DNA from 4 places in the Thalassobacillus hwangdonensis genome. Region 3 is predicted to be linked to each of the others. Evidence: riboswitches for the same ligand, from Rfam matches in the RefSeq annotation. Region 3 holds a riboswitch; each other region holds the start of a gene.
What was found. Region 3 has a riboswitch for cyclic di-GMP ahead of ACFQ2J_RS13165 (anti-repressor SinI family protein). Riboswitches for the same ligand answer to the same signal wherever they lie in the genome.
Positions count from the first base shown of each region.

Region 1 (4,534 bases), 180 kb from region 3:
CGTCAGTCGCGTTATTAGAAAGTACTTTTTCATCAGGCTGAAGTACCGGGGTTTCCGCGGGTTTGACTTTCACGACCTGCTCTCTTTCCACGGAAGGTGTTGTTTCTGTTACATCATTCGTTTTGTACCGTTTCCCTCTGATTTTCCGTCCGTGATAGACGACGTTCGAGTATGGGCAGCCCGTTTCCTGAGCAATCTGGCGATAGTTTTTATCGGACTCTTCTAATAGTTGTTTGACTTGGCTAAGATCGTAATCATATTTCTTATTTGCGTGTGCCATTGAAATGCTCCTTTACAATAGAATAATAAAAAAAGAATACTTATTTATCATAAGCGATATACTTTTATTTGTCATATCAAAAATTCCGACAAATAATTTTGAAAAATAATTATCCTTTTTCAGTTAAAAATTGTAATTTTCACTATTATGAACCACTAGAGTATGCAATATTCAAGAAATGTTAATCGAAATTGAAACTTGTATAATAAAATCATATACCACCCGATTATGTCGAAAACTATTTAGACATATGCGCGCATCAGCAGAACGAATTTTGTTATAATGAGGTTGTTTCTACAAAATCATACATATTAACAATAGAGGAAGGTAGGGGTAGGATGGACTGGAAGACAAACCACCTCAGATGGAAAAATGCTGCATCATTGGATGCGGAACTTACAACTCAATTACAGCAGCTGCAGGAGGATGAAACCTCTTTGGAGGATGCTTTCTATAAAAACCTTGAATTCGGTACAGGAGGCATGCGCGGTAAGCTTGGCCCTGGAACGAACCGAATGAACCTCTACACGATCCGCCGTGCAGTTGAAGGTTTAGCGAAGTACATAGAAAATCGTGGGCAGGAGTGGAAAGAAAAAGGAATTGCGATTGCCTATGATTCTCGTCATATGTCAAAGGAATTCGCTGTCGAAGCGGCTCGCGTCCTTGGTGCACACGGCATCAAAACCTATGTGTTCACTTCCTTGCGCCCGACTCCTGAACTTTCGTTTGCGGTACGTTACCTGCACACGGCAGGTGGTATTGTCATCACAGCGAGCCACAACCCGCCCGAATATAACGGCTTCAAAGTGTACAACGAAGATGGCGGACAACTGCCATTGGAGCAGGCAGCTGAAGTCATCGATTACGTCAATCAGGTCGAAAACGAACTCACTGTCGATGTAGCTGACCAAGTTGAGTTGGAAGAACAAGGCTTGCTGGAATGGATCGATAAGAAAGTGGATGATGCTTATTTGAAAGAGCTTCGTTCGGTAAGCTTCAATCCGCATATGAATCACGACATGGCTGACGAATTGCAAGTCGTCTTCACACCGCTTCACGGTACAGCGAAGTTCCTGGTCGAAGAAGGCCTGAAGCAGATGGGCTTGAAACACGTGCATACCGTCGAAGAACAGGCACAGCCTGACCCTGAATTTCCGTCAGTGGAATCTCCGAATCCTGAGGAGCATCAGGCATTCGAACTTGCGATTAAAAAAGGGAAGCAGGTAGGCGCGGATATTCTGATCGGCACGGATCCTGACGCAGATCGCCTCGGTGTAGCTGTACCGGATGCAGATGATGATTATACGGTACTATCCGGAAACCAGCTCGGCGCGCTGATGCTGGATTACATCCTTTCCCAGCATTCGGATCTTCCGGATAATGGACTACTTATCAAGACGATCGTAACGTCCGAGTTCGGCCGCAAAGTCGCAGACTACTATGATGTCGCGACCCTCGACACCTTGACAGGCTTTAAATTCATCGGAGAAAAAATTCGTGAATTCGAACGCACCGGAGAATATGAATTTTTATTCGGTTATGAAGAAAGCTACGGTTTCCTCGTAAAAGAATTCGCTCGTGACAAGGATGCAGTCCAGGCTGCTATCCTTGCTGCAGAACTGGCCTTGTTCTGGAAGTCGAAAGGGAAGACGCTGCTGGAAGCGCTGGACGAACTTTATCAGCGTTATGGCTATTACGTGGAGGACCTGCAATCCATCAAGCTTGATGGAAAAGAAGGTACTGAAAAAATCCAATCAATTATGGAAGCCTTCCGTGGCATGGAAATCGATCAAGTAGGATCGTTGAAGGTCGTCGCTGTCGAAGACTATGCATCCTCCAAGCGCCACCACGTGGCAGAAGGTAAAGAGAGTGAAATTACACTGCCGAAATCGAACGTACTTAAATTCATCTTGGAAGAGGATTGCTGGTTCTGCCTTCGTCCATCAGGTACGGAGCCGAAAATTAAATTCTATTATGGGGTGAAGTCGGATTCCTTCAACGAAAGTCTGGATCGCCTCGAACAACTGAAAACCTATGTGAATGAAAAATTGCATGCACTCGTTTAATCCGAAAGGCCGCCTGAATGGTGGCCTTTTTTGGTCAAAATTATTCTATTACCATACATCGACAAATCCTGCATTTTGAGTATGCTAAAACGCAACTTTATACCTATGTAAATGTTATAAAAGGACTAGTAATTTGTCAGATAGTATAGTAGACTGTATTTATCAGAAAATTAAAAATAAGTCGCTAGTCAAAGGCAAACTTATCGAAAGGTAAGGACGCAAAGCTTCGGATCTAATGCTGCTCTTCCCGGGATCCATACATAAAAAAGAGCGAAGATGGCCGAGCTGCCTAAGGTGATGGATGATGGAGGATGATCATTCATGCAAACGAATTGGCGCAAGGAAGCAATCGATGTCGAGTGGGTAGTATTGATGTCAGAAGCCAAAGCCTTAGGTTTATCGAAACAAGAAGTTGAAGCATTTTTAAAAGAAAGAGCAGAGAGAAAGCCGACACTGCAGAGCAAATCTGCCGGCATTTAGACGACTGAGATCTTGTATAGAAAGATAAGACGCAAGCCGTACGTTGCCCTGGGACCTAAGGAGCAAATACGGCTTTGTTAATTTTTACAGAGAAAAAAAGCTTTTCTTTTTCAACGATCTGTCACATACTATAATTATGAATACTGAATATTCAGAATTCTATGGGGGTGGACAAGTTGTTGACCGTTAAGATGCTCAAGCCCTATTATGTGAAAGAAGACAGCCACTACACGCGCATCGTGCTTGCATATCAGTACTTTTCTGTATTGGTGGACGGACAGTTGTATCACTTCATTCCGAAAGAATCGAAAGAGATTATCATCGATCGCAAGAAAAACCGGATTCATAACGTCTATGATATTTTTGTTTTCCAAAGAGGTAAAAAAGTGATTTATGTGGCAGTTGCGGATCTGCTCGTGCTGCCGGAATTCATGACTCAGATCCAGTCGATTTTAAAAACGCATGACCGAATCGAAGAAAAAGAAGAAGATCCCTCAGAGTCCATTGGCTTGTTCGAAGAATTGGAAAAAGGGAACCTTCGCAGGTTGATTGACAAAGCCATTGATAATGGGGATGAAGTGCTTTTCAATCAATTGACCCAGAAGCTGAACCAAACGATAAGAAGTTGATGACTAGTGGGTGCCTAAATTCAGGCATCCATTTTTGTGGGAAAAGGTGAAAAAGTGTGCAGGATGGCGAAAAAATGAGAAAATGGCATAAGATGAACGATAACCTGCATAATATGAAAGGATATAGGGGTTTTCAAGCATAGTATTGTTCTTTATAATGAAATTAATAATTCTTTATTAAGAACGTTCAGAACGCTGACGTACTAATTATTTTTTTGATTTGCAGTTCTTTTTAAAGAACGACCTTACTGAGTGGAGGTTTGTACATTGATTGGACGACGATTGAAAGAACTGCGATTGGACAAAGGTATATCTCTGAGTGAGCTCTCGAGAAGGTCGGGGGTGTCTAAATCCTATATCAGCAATATCGAGCGCGGGGTCCAAAAAAATCCATCATTGATTGTACTGAGAAAGCTATCGAAGACGCTGGACGTTACGATTGAGCAGCTTGTTGCCTGGAAGTTTGCCTCAAAGGACGAAAAAAGCAGTTAATGAATGGAGATGGTGAACGCGGTGGAAACGAAAGTACTGGATGAAGAGTGGATCATGCTGATGAAGGAAGCGAAAGGGTTAGGGTTGTCGATTCAAGATGTTGAACGATTGCTGCAAACAAATAATGATGGAAGTAAAGAATAATCCCGTGACATAACATTGTCGCGGGATTATTCTATCTCGTCATCAGTTACCTCAATCTCTGCATAGTTGACATCTCCATGAATGAGCTCTGCCTGGCCACTTGTTAAATCGGTGATCCAATTCGAGAATTCGTCTTCACGTCCACTTTCTACGTAGACAACCAATTCCACAATTTCGAGATAGTTGATCGTCTCCAGATGGAAACTTGAGTTTCGAATTTCATTTTCCAATTTACCAAGAAGTGAGTAATCCGCCTTTACTGTCATTTCCCGCATCAATTGTCGTTTTACGATTCCAGTCGCTTTGATCGCTTCCGAGGTAGTACTCGAATAAGCACGGATCAGACCGCCTGCACCAAGTTTTATTCCTCCAAAATACCTTGTAACGACGACTGCAGTATCCTTCAGCCCTTTTCGTTTTAGTACTTCAAGCATAGGTACTCC
Region 1 is NZ_JBHTKL010000005.1:911,568-916,101, forward strand. Features, by position in the region: gene ACFQ2J_RS13930 (hypothetical protein) at 1-280, opposite strand, end outside; gene ACFQ2J_RS13935 (phospho-sugar mutase) at 619-2,346, shown strand; cyclic di-GMP riboswitch class I at 2,530-2,639, shown strand; gene ACFQ2J_RS13940 (anti-repressor SinI family protein) at 2,668-2,826, shown strand; gene ACFQ2J_RS13945 (IDEAL domain-containing protein) at 3,006-3,455, shown strand; gene ACFQ2J_RS13950 (helix-turn-helix domain-containing protein) at 3,723-3,947, shown strand; gene ACFQ2J_RS13955 (anti-repressor SinI family protein) at 3,951-4,091, shown strand; gene ACFQ2J_RS13960 (YigZ family protein) at 4,118-4,534, opposite strand, start outside.
Region 1: another riboswitch for cyclic di-GMP. It lies ahead of ACFQ2J_RS13940 (anti-repressor SinI family protein); the one in region 3 lies ahead of ACFQ2J_RS13165 (anti-repressor SinI family protein).

Region 2 (4,534 bases), on a different contig from region 3:
AAAGTAATGTTCCAGACATTTTTGAAGCAGGATGCAGCCCCGACGTTTGAACAACGGATGATGGATTTGACACGAGGATTCATGATGAACAACTGGATGAAGGACCATTATCTGCAGGCGGATGAGTCTAGGTATTTGAGTTCCTTTGCCATCAGCGGCGCCATCCAGGTAATCAAGGATTGGCTTGAAAACGATTTGGACCAGTCTCCGAAGCAAATGGCTGTGCTGATCAATAACTTCATCAATTACGGATTTTCCTATCTTGATAAATGAAAACATCCAGAACCCGGGAGTTCTGGATGTTCTTTTATTACGCCCGCTTTCTGATCGTGTAAAGTGTAGCTCCCTGCACAATAAACGTAAGCAGGATCAGCACCCACATCGTATCCCGGTAAAAATCATAAGAGACTTCCGAAAAAGAATGCGCCGTTTCCAACAGCAGCCATCCGATTGGAAGGATCGGTGCTGAGAACATGTAAGACTTGTTCAGAATCGCCTGGCCTCGTTCATCTTTCCCTTCTTCTCCCCAAGACACCTTGAAGATGATATAAAGTGATACTAAAAATACCGGCATTAAAATGATTCCTGCGAAAATCATTCAATCTCCCTCCCCTTGTATTGAAATACTTCATTTATATCCTTTTCGAACAACTCTGCGATTTGAAACGCTAACTTGAGTGATGGATTGTAACGGTTTTTCTCCAATGAAACGACTGTTTGTCTGCTGACACCAAGCTTCTGGGCAACTTCCTTTTGCGACCACTTCTTCTCTGCACGAAAGACCGCAATACGATTCTCCAACTCTCCATTATCTTTAAGCACCATATGTTCAACTCCTCACGATGCTTATTGTAATATATTTTTTACATAGTGTCAAAAATATATTACATATTACCATAAAAAAATTCCCAACCATGTGGCTGGAAAGTTGACAGTACGCTCTATGATGAAAAATTATGCTTTCATGATGATCTGATTATGTAACTGGTCCAATTCCTGTGAAAGTTTGAGGACGATCGGGTCTTGAAATCCACGTTCCATCCCTTCCTGCATCATCCGGTGGCGTTTTCTTTCAAGCTCTCTCCGGATGGGGTCGTACAACTGAGGTTGAGCCATGCAACCTCCTCCTTTAATATCATACATAATTAAATTGTCCCTTTGCAATATTTTACATTATGGTATCATATTTCAATAAAAATTGGTACATTTCTAAAAAAATAATTCAAAAACAATGCCTTTATACCCATTAATTCCCATTAACAATATTAAAATAGTAATAAATACCCTTATATGGTTAGAAAATACCACACATAAGTAATAGATGTTATTTTACTAGTATAGTAATATGTACATATCGACGCATGTCGAAAGGAGGAGATTTATGTTGAAAGTGGTTAATGCTTACTTATTATCCCCGCAAGATATCAATGATCTGATCTACGCTATCGATACGACGATCAATCATGAGAATTTTTCTTCCGATCAAATCGACCGCCTTAAAAGTTTGAAGTTAGAATTCGCAATTAATGAAAAAGATATAGTTAACCATTCAGACTTCAGAAAAAGCTTAACTGCTAGAGAAGACGAAGTACTTTCCCACCTATTGAACGGAGCAAACTCGCTGAATATTTCAAAATCCCTTCATATTTCAGAACACACCGCAAAAGCCCACATCAAGAACATCTACAAAAAATTAGATGTGAATGGTAAATCTGAACTGATATTGCGATACACGTGAAATAAAGATACAACTAATATCCGCCCTACCGATAATGGCAAACCAGTTGAAAGGCTGGGACGCAAAACCACGGGTCTACAGATGTTCTATCTACGATAGCCGGGTTACCGAAGCATGGGAGACAAAGCAGTCTCTTATTTGAGACTGCTTTTTTTAATGAATAAAAAGGAGCGATTCAATGAAAACAGATTACATGCCGTTAACTGTCGCTGAAAGTTTTTATCATAATTACCAGCCGATCTTCAATCTTAGAACATGGAACAAAACAGGATACGAGGTTTTATTCCGCTCAAAGATTCACGCAACCCCAGTCAAAGCATTTCAAATTGCCAAAAAGGAAAAGAACCTCTTCAAACTGGATATCGAGTCGATAAAACTGGCTCTTCACAACCTATCGACTTTTCAACACATTCACAAAGGTGCCAAGTTGTTCATCAATGTCTATCCTTCCACGATACTTCATCCAGATTTCAACTTCTTCTTCAAAGAACATATTCACCCTTGTGTACAGAAAGATTCTCTCGTGTTTGAGTTGAACGAATCCGAAGAGTTGGATCACCCAGGTCCACTTGTAAAAAAATTAGATTCCTTAAAGAGTTCTGGCTTGAAAATAGCTATCGATGATTTCGGTGCTGGCAGGAGTGACATGATGAACCTGCTGGAATTGAACCCGGATTATATCAAAGTCGACCGTTATATTACTTCCGAACTCGATACATCACCGAAGAAACAGGAATTTCTTCAGTATTTAGTCAACTATAGCCGAAGATTCAACATTAAATTGATTTTAGAAGGGATTGAGACTTCAAAAGAACTTACGGTAGCCAAAATGCTTGGAGTAACGTATGCTCAAGGTTTCTTATTGGGAAAACCACAAAAGTTGATGTAATAGGAACGGAGGGGCCATGATGATTTGGTTAGTCAGTTATGGTTTAGTGGTTAGTTTGTTGATGTTGTTCCTGTTGCTGAAAGGTAATCGACTTTTTGTGAAAAAGAAAAAAGAAATCGTAGAATTGCAAAAGCAGCTTCAAACTATAAAGAAAGAACTCATGCCCGTAAAAGCAGGTACGAGGAGGAATTTCCGTTTAGAAGTCCCACAAATCCCTTGTACGATCGAGTTCGTTGACGTGGAGGAAGAAAGCCTGAAAAGACTGACGAATAGAAAAATCACTTCACACATTGAAGATATAAGCACATCTGGTTTAAAAATTACCTCACCATACAATTTGCCGATAAAGTCGAAGCTGAAAATAAAAGTCGTGTTTGAATTGAACAATGAAACCTTTGAACAATTCGGACTCCTTGTCAGGAAAGAAGAGCATATCCATCAAAAGATGAACCAATACGGAGTGCAGTTCATCAATGTATCGATGAAACAGCAACAGAGTATCATCTTACAGCTAAATAAGATTCAAGCTGAGCGAAGGCAAAAAAGAATTTCTTAGCGAATAAAAGGTGCTTCATGAGAAGCACCTTTTATTCTATTGCTTTTCCAACTGACCCGAACAACCTCATCTTTATTCTGATTGTTTCTTTCAGCTGTTCCCGCCCCAGACTTCCATATACGCTGGCATCATATAATCCTTTATCGTTTTCCAAACAATTTCGAACAGCTTTAGAAAAAGAAAGATGATTATCTGCATTCACATTAATTTTCGCGGTTCCCAATGCAATGGTACGCTTAATATGGTCAGCAGATAAACCTGAACTTCCATGTAAAACCAATGGAACTTTTGTTAATTGGGAAATTTCCTTCATCCCTTCAAAATCCAATTTCGGTGCACCTCTATATATCCCATGTACAGATCCTAGGGCGGGGGCTAGACAATCAACTTGAGTTCGTTTCACCAGATCAATGCATTCTATCGGATCCGCATAAACAGGATCAGTTACCTTGTCGCTACCTTCACTGCCACCGACACTCCCTACTTCTGCCTCTACGGTAACACCATACTTACGAGCATAGGTTACCACCTCTTTTGTCTGCCTTATATTCTCATCAAGCGGGTGATGAGAGGCATCAATCATGACAGATGTAAATCCTGCATCAATTGCTTTTATGCAATTTTCCACACTTGAGCCATGGTCCAAATGCACAACAACCGGAACGCCTAGCTTCATTTCCTTTATCAATGCTTCTGCCAGTTTTACAGGAACGGAAAATCCTCCAAAGTAACTGACTGCATCTTCTGTAACCCCCAGTATTACCGGAGAACGCTCTTCTTTTGCCGCATTAAGAACCGCCTGCATCCATTCCAGGTTGTGAACATCAAAGTGTCCAATCCCATACCTACCATTTAATGCTTTCGTCAATATCTTTGATAATGAAACCAAAGCCATACTCTTTTCTCCTCCCCTTCCTACATGAAGGAAGCCCCTACGCATTCGTAGAAGCTTCTTCAAATCTATTACACTTAATTCCCTTATGCATTCACCAAGTCTAAGTAGTATTCATATCCATCTTCATCGGTGAACCCTTCATGAACCACCTTCGATACCGCCTGGATCATAGCCTCCGGATGTTCGGATTGGAAGATGTTCCTTCCCATATCTACACCCGCGGCTCCACCTTGAATCGAGTTGTAGGCAAGGGTAAGGGCATCCTTTTCCGGAACCTTCTTACCTCCTGCCACGACTAATGGTACAGGGCAGGCAGCTGCGACCTTTTCGAAATTCTCGCAGTAGTAGGTTTTCACGATTTGCACTCCGAATTCTGCAAGCATTCGAGTAGCGAGCAAGAAGAATTTGGTTGTGCGTTCCATTTCCTTCCCGACTGCAACGACTCCCATTGTCGGT
Region 2 is NZ_JBHTKL010000006.1:448,089-452,622, forward strand. Features, by position in the region: gene ACFQ2J_RS17820 (TetR/AcrR family transcriptional regulator) at 1-273, shown strand, start outside; gene ACFQ2J_RS17825 (hypothetical protein) at 311-598, opposite strand; gene ACFQ2J_RS17830 (helix-turn-helix transcriptional regulator) at 595-825, opposite strand; gene ACFQ2J_RS17835 (Spo0E family sporulation regulatory protein-aspartic acid phosphatase) at 955-1,116, opposite strand; gene ACFQ2J_RS17840 (response regulator transcription factor) at 1,382-1,738, shown strand; cyclic di-GMP riboswitch class I at 1,765-1,850, shown strand; gene ACFQ2J_RS17845 (EAL domain-containing protein) at 1,917-2,627, shown strand; gene ACFQ2J_RS17850 (PilZ domain-containing protein) at 2,647-3,183, shown strand; gene fba (class II fructose-1,6-bisphosphate aldolase) at 3,215-4,078, opposite strand; gene lsrF (3-hydroxy-5-phosphonooxypentane-2,4-dione thiolase) at 4,162-4,534, opposite strand, start outside.
Region 2: another riboswitch for cyclic di-GMP. It lies ahead of ACFQ2J_RS17845 (EAL domain-containing protein); the one in region 3 lies ahead of ACFQ2J_RS13165 (anti-repressor SinI family protein).

Region 3 (4,534 bases):
TCTAATTGGAGATGAAATCACTAGCAGGGGATTGAGAGATTTCCTTGCATTTACATCAGCAGATACAGCTAAACGGTTGTTGAGTGCATGTAATATTAAAAGGTTTGGTGGAGGGAGGGGTGTGAAATACCGATTGCCAGATTATAACCGGATATCGCCAGATTAATCGAGTTTTCGCCAGATTTAGGCGTATTATCGCCAGAAAACACACGGGTATCGCCAGAAAACCAGCCTCTAGCCAACCCGAGTACACGCTATTAACAGAAACCCAGCCTCCAGCTAACCCAAGCCCACCGCACAGCATTCCACGACTACAGCTCAACCCTGCCCATCCGGATAACGATTCATCTTCCCGAAAATATCCCACGCGGTCACAATACCGAGCGGCTTCCGATCACGCTCACCATCCTCAGTGATCATAACCGCCTTAAGCTTCCGGCCTTCCTCGAAGCTCACCTCGAACGCTTCCTCCAGCTCAAACAACGAACTGTCCTCCCTCAAAAAATGAATGCTGTGCTCCCGCTCATGCTCGAGAATATCTTCAGCAAGCACACCTTCCCCGACTTCACCCTTCTCATGAAGCCAGCGCACGACTCCCTCGCTCGTTAACAGCCCGCAATACGTATGCCCTGTATCATAAATCGGAAATTGAGCGACCTGATACCTGCTGAATCCCTCCAGCACATGGCTCACCAGCGAATCCTTCCGATAGTAAATCACCGGCTCAGAAGCTAACGTTAGCGCAAGTGGCGGCTGCTCAAGCGTATGGCTGATCTCTTCCAACGTCTCGACTACCTCCTCGTGCGGGGTGGCGATGAAGTAATCATCACGAACCCGTTCATGCACGATCGCATTGCGCAGCTTGGCGTACTGCTTTAACGTGTCGAAATGGAAGCGGATGATGCTGTGCTTTTGCTTCGACCGGTTCAGCAGCTCGGCGAAATTATCATTTTTCGGAAATTCGTTCAATTGCTTCAAACTTTGATGCACCTGATTGAAGGCAATTTCAAACCGCTCCGTAAGCCCCTCTCGATCCATCCAAACTCACCCCTTTTTCCCTATTATGCTCTGACATCCAACGGTCTATGTTACGATTAAAAGAAAGGAGTGGATCACATGAAAAAATTGCTGCTCACAGGCTTCGAGCCGTTCCTCGATTTTCCGGTCAACCCGACTCAGGAAATCGTACGAGCACTCGATCAGACGAAGATTAATGACCACCTAATCATCGGCCGTATCCTGCCCGTCGACTTCCAACAATCAGGAAAGCTGACCCTAGAATACATAAATGAAACACATCCAGACAAGGTGGTTGCGCTCGGTCTTGCTGCTGGCCGCCACAAAATCACACCGGAGCGGATTGCAATCAATTGCAACGACGGAGACAAGGATAACAGTGGTCACCGTCCAGAAGGCGAGCCGATCATCGAGGACGGTCCCGATGGCACTTTTTCAACACTGCCAATTAAACAAATCACAGAAATCCTCAACACCAACGGGTACCCTGCCGAAATATCCAATTCCGCAGGCACGTACCTATGCAATAACGTAATGTACCATATTCTACAGGAACCACTGGAAGCGGCTGGGTTCATTCATATTCCTGCTTCGCACGACCTCGCGATTAGGCACGGCAGAATTCCGAGCTGGTCCCAGACGGATCTCACCGAAGCTATAAAACTGGCTATCACAACGATGACTGCTAAATAAAATAGGTCGGGACCTTATCCCGACCTTAACTGAATCCTCCACCATCTTAAACCTCAATAACAAGAGACCAAAACCTTCCCAAATAAAATATTTACAGGAATAACGAACAAGTGGTTTATATTTCCAAATTAGTGGTACATACGACTATACCATGCAACAATGACCCTATATCTCACATGCTTATGCTCCAAAAGTTATTGTTCACTTTTTTTCAGAAATCTCCTTGAAGTAAAAGTGGCGCAAACCCTTGTCACCACTGAGTTTATCAAGCATCGGTCGTACCAGTGTAAGCGATCTGACATAAATCACCAAAAATAGAACTGATTAAGATACAAATTGCAACACATAAATGCATGGTGTATACAGTATATTTTTCTTACGCGATAGTACTGATTCTCCAGAAAAAAGGCAAACCCCTTGAAAAAGGGAGGCGCAAAGTTGCAGGCCTAAGGTATACATAACGAACAACGGCACACGGGAACCGAACTATGGCGGCTGGACTACCTGGAAGACTCGAATGGAGGACGGTATCGGTATGATGAATTCGAACAAACAGTGTGATCAGTTGGATGAAGAGTGGGTAGCATTGATGAAGATCGCCAAGTCAGTAGGGTTCAAAAAAGAAGAAGTCGCGCAATTCATCAACAAAGGGAGGGTAGCAGTAGAGAACGGAAAATAAATATTTTGTAAAAATTGTACTTAATATAGAACGCTTTTCTATTTTGTGATATAATCGCAAGTAGAAAGCAGGTGAGTGGATATGATTGGAGAACGTATCAAAAAAGTACGTAAAGATAGAGGGTTGTCGCTGACGGTTCTTGCCGAACGCGCAGGTGTCGCAAAATCCTATTTAAGTTCGATCGAAAGGAATCTTCAATCCAATCCGTCGATTCAATTCCTAGAGAAGGTATCAGCGGAACTGAACGTTTCCATCCACTATTTATTGCACGGAGATCAGGAAGAAGCGCAGCTTGACGAAGACTGGATGAAACTCGTCAAAGATGCGATGGACTCCGGCATTTCGAAAGACGAATTCAAAGAGTTCCTCGAATTCAATAAGTGGAAATTGAACAAATAAAGGAAAACCTGTCTGAGGTTATGTGACGTTGCTTCAGACAGGTTTTCCTTTTATTATGTGGGTCGCCGGAAAATATGGTAGAGTCGCCGGTAAGTGTGGTTGACTCGCCGGAAACCCGGAGAACTCGCCGGAACCGGCGCAAGTAGCGGTTTTTCTGACATTCACAAGCTGATCTGATGGGGGTCGCCGGAAAAATGGCAAAGTCGCCGGTAAGTGTGGTTGACTCGCCGGAAAACCAGCAAACTCGCCGGAACCACCCCCAGCAGCCAGGATATACAGACAAGCACTCATCAAAAAAACAACTTGATCAAACGTTTGATCAAGTGAATAGAATACATAAGCAAGGTGGTTATCATGAAAAACTCACTCTACTGGTGGCTCGCCCCAATCGCATGGATGGGAGTCATCTTCTACGCATCCTCACAGCCATATCAGGAGCAGGATCTCAAGCCATTCCTGTCCAATTACATCGACGTATCCTTTCTCGCTCCATACCTTGACTGGATCCGCTTCACCTATCACCATTCAGAGGTCAGCGTGGCCGAACTCGGTACTGCCGGATTCATTGAATTTTTCATTCGAAAAGGCGCTCATGTAACAGTATTCATGATTCTTTTCCTTCTTTTCTATCTGGCATTAACGAAATCAGCATTCCAAAAACCGATTCTAACCGCGCTCACCCTTACTGTTCTTTATGCAGCACTTGACGAAATGCATCAGGGGATGACACCGAACCGCACGCCTTACATTGGTGATGTGGTGCTGGATACGATTGGAGCTTTGATTGGAGTTGGATTAATTCTATTGATTTCAAAGAGGAAGAAAGACCCGATTTCCAAAAAATGAAATAAAATGCTGAAAATCTTATAATTCGACATTATTTTCCTTGTTTTTGTGATAAATTGGAACTATTATCTATTTAAACGACAACCTACAAATATAATCGGGCCACACCGAATAATAGAACAAGTAATCTGACGAATTTTTAGATTACTAGTATAAATGTCTTTTAATAGGGAATGGGAACAATACGTGTCTATAAAGTACGGAATAAGCACAGGGAAGGTGTAAGTAATGGGGAATGAAAATGAGTTGTATGAACTGCTTTCGAAGATCGTCAATATGGCAGAGTCCGAAGAAGTGAAATCCTGCCAAGACGTCATCAATATCTTTGAAAACGAATTCCAGTTCAATAAAGCATGATTATAGGAAGAACGATGAATGAACGATGAATGATTGTAAGGAAGCATCCACCGCAGTTCAATGAAGGTAGATGCTTTTAAACTTGCCTTGATTTGCCTATACTAAGTTCAAGTAGCGGGGCAATTTCCCTGCTTTCATTATTAGACAAAAACCCTCAATAATAGAACAGCTTTATGATTATGACAAAATCGGTTAAAATATAGAAGGTTCGACAATATTTTACTATGAGATAAAGAGGGGTTTCTTTATGGTTAGTATCAGCAACCTCCTGATAGGGCTGATGATTTCGTTTACGACCAGTTTTCTTCTGACCTTTCCGGTACGTAAGCTTGCATATAGATTGAAAGTGATGGATTATCCTGAACTTAGAAAAATACATACGAAAATCACACCGCGCATGGGTGGACTTGCTATCTTCTTCGGGGTAGTCGCCGGAATGATCTATTTACAACCGACTATTCCTCATTTCTTATCGATCTGTCTTGGAGCGGTCGTCATCATGCTTACTGGTCTATTGGATGATCGTTATCAGTTGAGGCCGCT
Region 3 is NZ_JBHTKL010000005.1:729,711-734,244, forward strand. Features, by position in the region: gene ACFQ2J_RS13150 (nuclease-related domain-containing protein) at 1-166, shown strand, start outside; gene ACFQ2J_RS13155 (CBS domain-containing protein) at 319-1,038, opposite strand; gene ACFQ2J_RS13160 (pyroglutamyl-peptidase I) at 1,117-1,710, shown strand; cyclic di-GMP riboswitch class I at 2,108-2,218, shown strand; gene ACFQ2J_RS13165 (anti-repressor SinI family protein) at 2,246-2,389, shown strand; gene ACFQ2J_RS13170 (helix-turn-helix domain-containing protein) at 2,471-2,788, shown strand; gene ACFQ2J_RS13175 (VanZ family protein) at 3,143-3,634, shown strand; gene ACFQ2J_RS13180 (hypothetical protein) at 3,863-3,991, shown strand; gene ACFQ2J_RS13185 (glycosyltransferase family 4 protein) at 4,239-4,534, shown strand, end outside.

Region 4 (4,534 bases), 210 kb from region 3:
TGATCATTTGTGATTATAATTACATCTTCGATCCTAGAGTAGCTTTAAAACGATTGATGTCGGAGGACAAGAAGCACACTGCTATTCTTGTAGATGAAGCGCATAATCTGGTGGAGCGGTCACGTGAGATGTATTCTGCCGTACTGACAAAGGATGAGTTCGTTCGTTTAAAACAAATGGACGGTATGGATGAATCATTGAATCAAGTGGTGGACGCGATCGAAAGTGAATTTAGAAATCTAAATGCCAACCATGATGCTGAAGGGTTTGTCCACGATGAAGTTCCTGGTCCCTTGGAGGAAAGCTTGGACCGCTTCATTACGGAAGCGGATAGTGTGCTGCGAGAGATGGAGGAAGATGCTGAAGAATTGTTGAGCTGCTATTTCAATGTCCAAAACTTCATGAAGATTCTTCAGCTTGTTGACGATCATTATGTCATCTTTGGACAGAAAGGGAACGAGAACGGTTCCATCCATCTCTACTGTCTCGATCCTTCATTGTTAGTAGGGAAAATCAGCTCAGGATTTGCATCCTCCATTTTCTTCTCGGCTACCTTGTCTCCTTTTGGTTATTACAAGGATATGCTTGGAGGAGCGAAAGAGGACTATATTCTGAAGCTTCCATCCCCTTATGCAAAGGAACAAATGCAGATCAACATCTTTCCTTTATCGACGAGGTATAAAGATAGAGAAAGGACGAGCATGCTTCTGGCGATGGCGTTGTACGATATGGTAAGTGAAACGAGTGGGAATCACTTATTCTTTTTCCCTTCCTATCACTATATGGAACAAGTCTATCGGGAATGGTTGCGTCTCGGGGTTGAGGCGGACACAATCATTCAGGATTTCGGCATGTCGGAAAATGAACGAGACAGTTTTCTGGCTGCATTTCAGCCGGACCTGAACAAACCATTGGTAGGATTCGCAGTCCTTGGTGGCGTGTTTTCGGAAGGTGTCGATCTTCGGGGTGAACGATTGAATGGAGTTGCAGTCGTGGGAATCGGACTTGCTCCAAGGTCATTTGAAAAGGAACTGATTAAAGAATATTTTAACGAAAAAGGGAAGAACGGGTATGATTATGCTTATGTGTATCCAGGGATGAACAAAGTACTTCAGGCAGGAGGGCGTTTGATCCGCTCTGAGGAGGATAAAGGGAAGATTCTCCTGGTGGATGATCGTTTTCTAACTAACAAATATAATTACCTGCTACCTGAAGAGTGGAAGCATTACACGGTCATTCGCTGATTTGCGACAACATTTCCCGGGAAATAGGAAACGAAATTAGACCAATTTCAACTTTTTTCGGTTTTTTTTAAAATTTAAGTGATTCTTTACTATCATGCCTAATATCCTGAAAAACCAATTTTAAATTGAAATATATGTTAAATAAATAGATAAAAAAGAATGGTTAATAAAATGGTTGCGATGTCGGTATAGTATAAAATAATTATCTAAATATTCTGAATTATATAAAGCTACCAGTGTGCAATTGGAGATATGTGTGTCTATTGTCCGATTCCTTTTTTGCTAGATCGTTTATATGATGAACGCAAGAGATCAGTCGGAAGACTTATAAACTGTATCTCGATAAAGGCAAAACTGATGAAAGTCAGTGACGCAAAGCTATAGGGGCTAACGTGCATATGCACTAAGCCAGCCAGCTATCGAAGGATCCAGGGGCATACTGGTTTATACATAACAAAGGAAGAAGGAAGCATTTTGTATTTTGTATGGCTTCTTTCGTTCGCGGTTTGTGTATGGCTGGTAACATAACCTCGCCTTCGGTAAGGCAGGGTTATTTTTTTTTGAAATGGAGGTGAAAGGTTGAAGGTAGTGAACCTGAGTAACGAACAACTACTTGCTGGTGAAACTCGTCAGGCATATCGGTTCTTTCAGCGACTGAGAGGCTTGATGTTTACAGGCCAACTTAACTCAGGAGCCGGATTGCATATTAAGCCCTGCAGATCCATTCATACTTTCTTCATGAATTACCCGATCGATGTTGTGTATGTGAATGAATTGAATGTAGTCATTGCAATTGATGAGTCGATGGAACCAGGTAAGCTTGGAAAGGTCTATGCTGATGCAGCTTCCGTAGTGGAGCTTCCAGTCGGTACTGTAAAAAAAACGATGACGAAACAGGGGCATTCCCTTGATTTCGTAAATAATTGAGGAGGAATTGGAATGGTAGAAAAAATGAAAAATCTAGTAGTCGAAGAAGAAGGTCAGGGAATGACAGAATACGGGCTTGTACTAGGGATTATCGCAGTTGCGGTTGTTGGTACACTGGCAGTTCTACGTGATGAAATCGTATCGTTGTTCACAAATGCTAAAGATGCAATCGTCGGAACAGAAAGCGGAGATTCTTCTGCAGGTAGTTGATTGAAATGATCAGAAAACTCTTGTTGGATGAGGGTGGCCAAGGGATGTCCGAGTACGGGTTGGTTATTTCATTTATTGCCTTTAGTGCATTCGTGACAATCATTGTCCTTCGAGAAAATATCGTAACAATGTTCAAGGAGGCAATCGGTGTCGTCTCCGAAGGGAACAACGTCTTACATCCTTAGTAAACAGCACTTATATTATTTTCGTACGTCAGCCTTACGTGTCCGAATGCGTGAGGCTCTTCTTTTACTAAATCGTTTCATTTTAGAGAGGTGATAGGGATGGATCTCCTGGATATGATCTTGATCCTTCTTCTGATTGTATGCGTGATCACGGATATCCGAAGCCGGAAAATCTATAATAAAGTTCTCTTTCCAACATTCCTGCTTGCATTGACGCTACATCTTGTGCAGTCAGGACTTCCCGGATTTAGCAACAGTATCCTCGGGTTACTTACAGGATTAGGCTTGCTGCTCATTCCTTACTTGATGGGAGGGATGGGGGCTGGAGATGTGAAGCTCCTCGCTGTCATAGGGGCGATTAAAGGCGTCGGTTTCGTATTGGTATCAGCCTTATATATGGCATTGGTAGGCGGCGTTCTGGCATTATGTATTTTACTTTTCCGAAGAGGGGTGACGTCACGTTTGAGGGGGATCATTTACTGGCTTTGGGGCTGGAAAAATGGAGCGAAACTCTCTCTTGGAATTAATAAAGACGACTATAAAGCTACCTACCCTTATGGGGTTGCTATTGCGATTGGCACGTTGATCAGCTTTGGTCTCGATGGAGAGATTTTTCTATGATAAAAGATGAAAAGGGACAATCCCTTGTTGAACTGGCACTAATCCTTCCGGTACTATTGCTGCTTTTAGTGGGAATCATCGATTTCGGGCGCATGCTCTATTCTTACACTCATCTTCATATGGCTTCTCAGGAAGCCGTCCGTGTAGGAGGATTGGGTGGAGATGATCAGGAAATCGGTGTCTTTGCGAGGGACTATATTACATTTGAAGATAAGGACGCATTAGTCGTCGACATTTCCCCTGGTGACAGCGTCAGAAAATCAGGAGAATATGTGGAAGTGACATTGAAGTACCCATTTGAGATGGTGACCCCGATCATTGATCATTTTTTCACAGACCCCTTATGGATTGAGACTAGTTCAACGATCAGGGTCGAATGAGGAGTGATGTGATGAGGGCGTTTTTAAAAAAACAGTCTGGTGATGCATTGATTTTGACAGCGCTGGCATTGATGGTGCTACTAGTCGCTGTTGGGCTCGTTATTGATGGTGGAATGATCTTCATGAATAAGAGCCACTTGCAGAAAACGGCGAATGCCGCTGTGCTCTCAGGAGCGCAGGAGCTTACATTTGACGTAGAGGAAGCAGAACAAATAGTAAATGAAGTCGTGGACAAGCATGAGAAATCGATTGAAGTCTCAGGAATTACCGTTTCTCCAAACGAGAAAATTGAAGTGGAAGTAGAAAAAACGGTTCCATTGGCTTTCTCCAAGCTGTTTGGCAGGGAGTATGTGGTCGTTCGTGCGCATGCTGCAGCCGAACTTGGGGTGATGGGCAGAGCGATGGGAGCGGCACCGCTCGGGATCGATGACTCCATCGAACTGGAATACTACAAAGAATATCAGTTGAAGGTTGATGAAACCGAAGTGGATACAGGCAACTTCGGTGTCCTCGCTTTAGGAGGACCCGGCGCTAAAACTTACGAATACAACTTGAGACATGGATATGAAGATCAGATTGAAGTTGGCGATGTTTTAGATACACAAACAGGTAACATTGCAGGGAAAACAAGAAGTGTCGTACGGGAACTTGTGGACGGATGCACGGAACTCCCGAGAGATGTATCCGACAGGGAGTGTTCCAGAGTGCTTTTAGTCCCTGTATATGAACCTTACAATCAGACATCAAATCAAATGAAACAAGTGAAAGTGACTGGGTTCGCGTATTTTTACATTACCGATCCAATGTCCAGTAGTGATACATCCATTACCGGAATGTTCATTAAACGTGCAGGAACAGGATTTACACATCCATCTGCCCTCAGCAAAGGGGCATACAGCATTCGACTAACAGAGTAGGTGAAAAAATCATGCGTTCAAAATTAATACTGGTGTTAGCCTTGGTTATG
Region 4 is NZ_JBHTKL010000005.1:516,206-520,739, forward strand. Features, by position in the region: gene ACFQ2J_RS12095 (helicase C-terminal domain-containing protein) at 1-1,244, shown strand, start outside; cyclic di-GMP riboswitch class I at 1,582-1,668, shown strand; gene ACFQ2J_RS12100 (DUF192 domain-containing protein) at 1,833-2,171, shown strand; gene ACFQ2J_RS12105 (Flp family type IVb pilin) at 2,184-2,381, shown strand; gene ACFQ2J_RS12110 (Flp family type IVb pilin) at 2,387-2,566, shown strand; gene ACFQ2J_RS12115 (A24 family peptidase) at 2,666-3,187, shown strand; gene ACFQ2J_RS12120 (TadE/TadG family type IV pilus assembly protein) at 3,184-3,567, shown strand; gene ACFQ2J_RS12125 (TadE/TadG family type IV pilus assembly protein) at 3,579-4,484, shown strand; gene cpaB (Flp pilus assembly protein CpaB) at 4,496-4,534, shown strand, end outside.
Region 4: another riboswitch for cyclic di-GMP. It lies ahead of ACFQ2J_RS12100 (DUF192 domain-containing protein); the one in region 3 lies ahead of ACFQ2J_RS13165 (anti-repressor SinI family protein).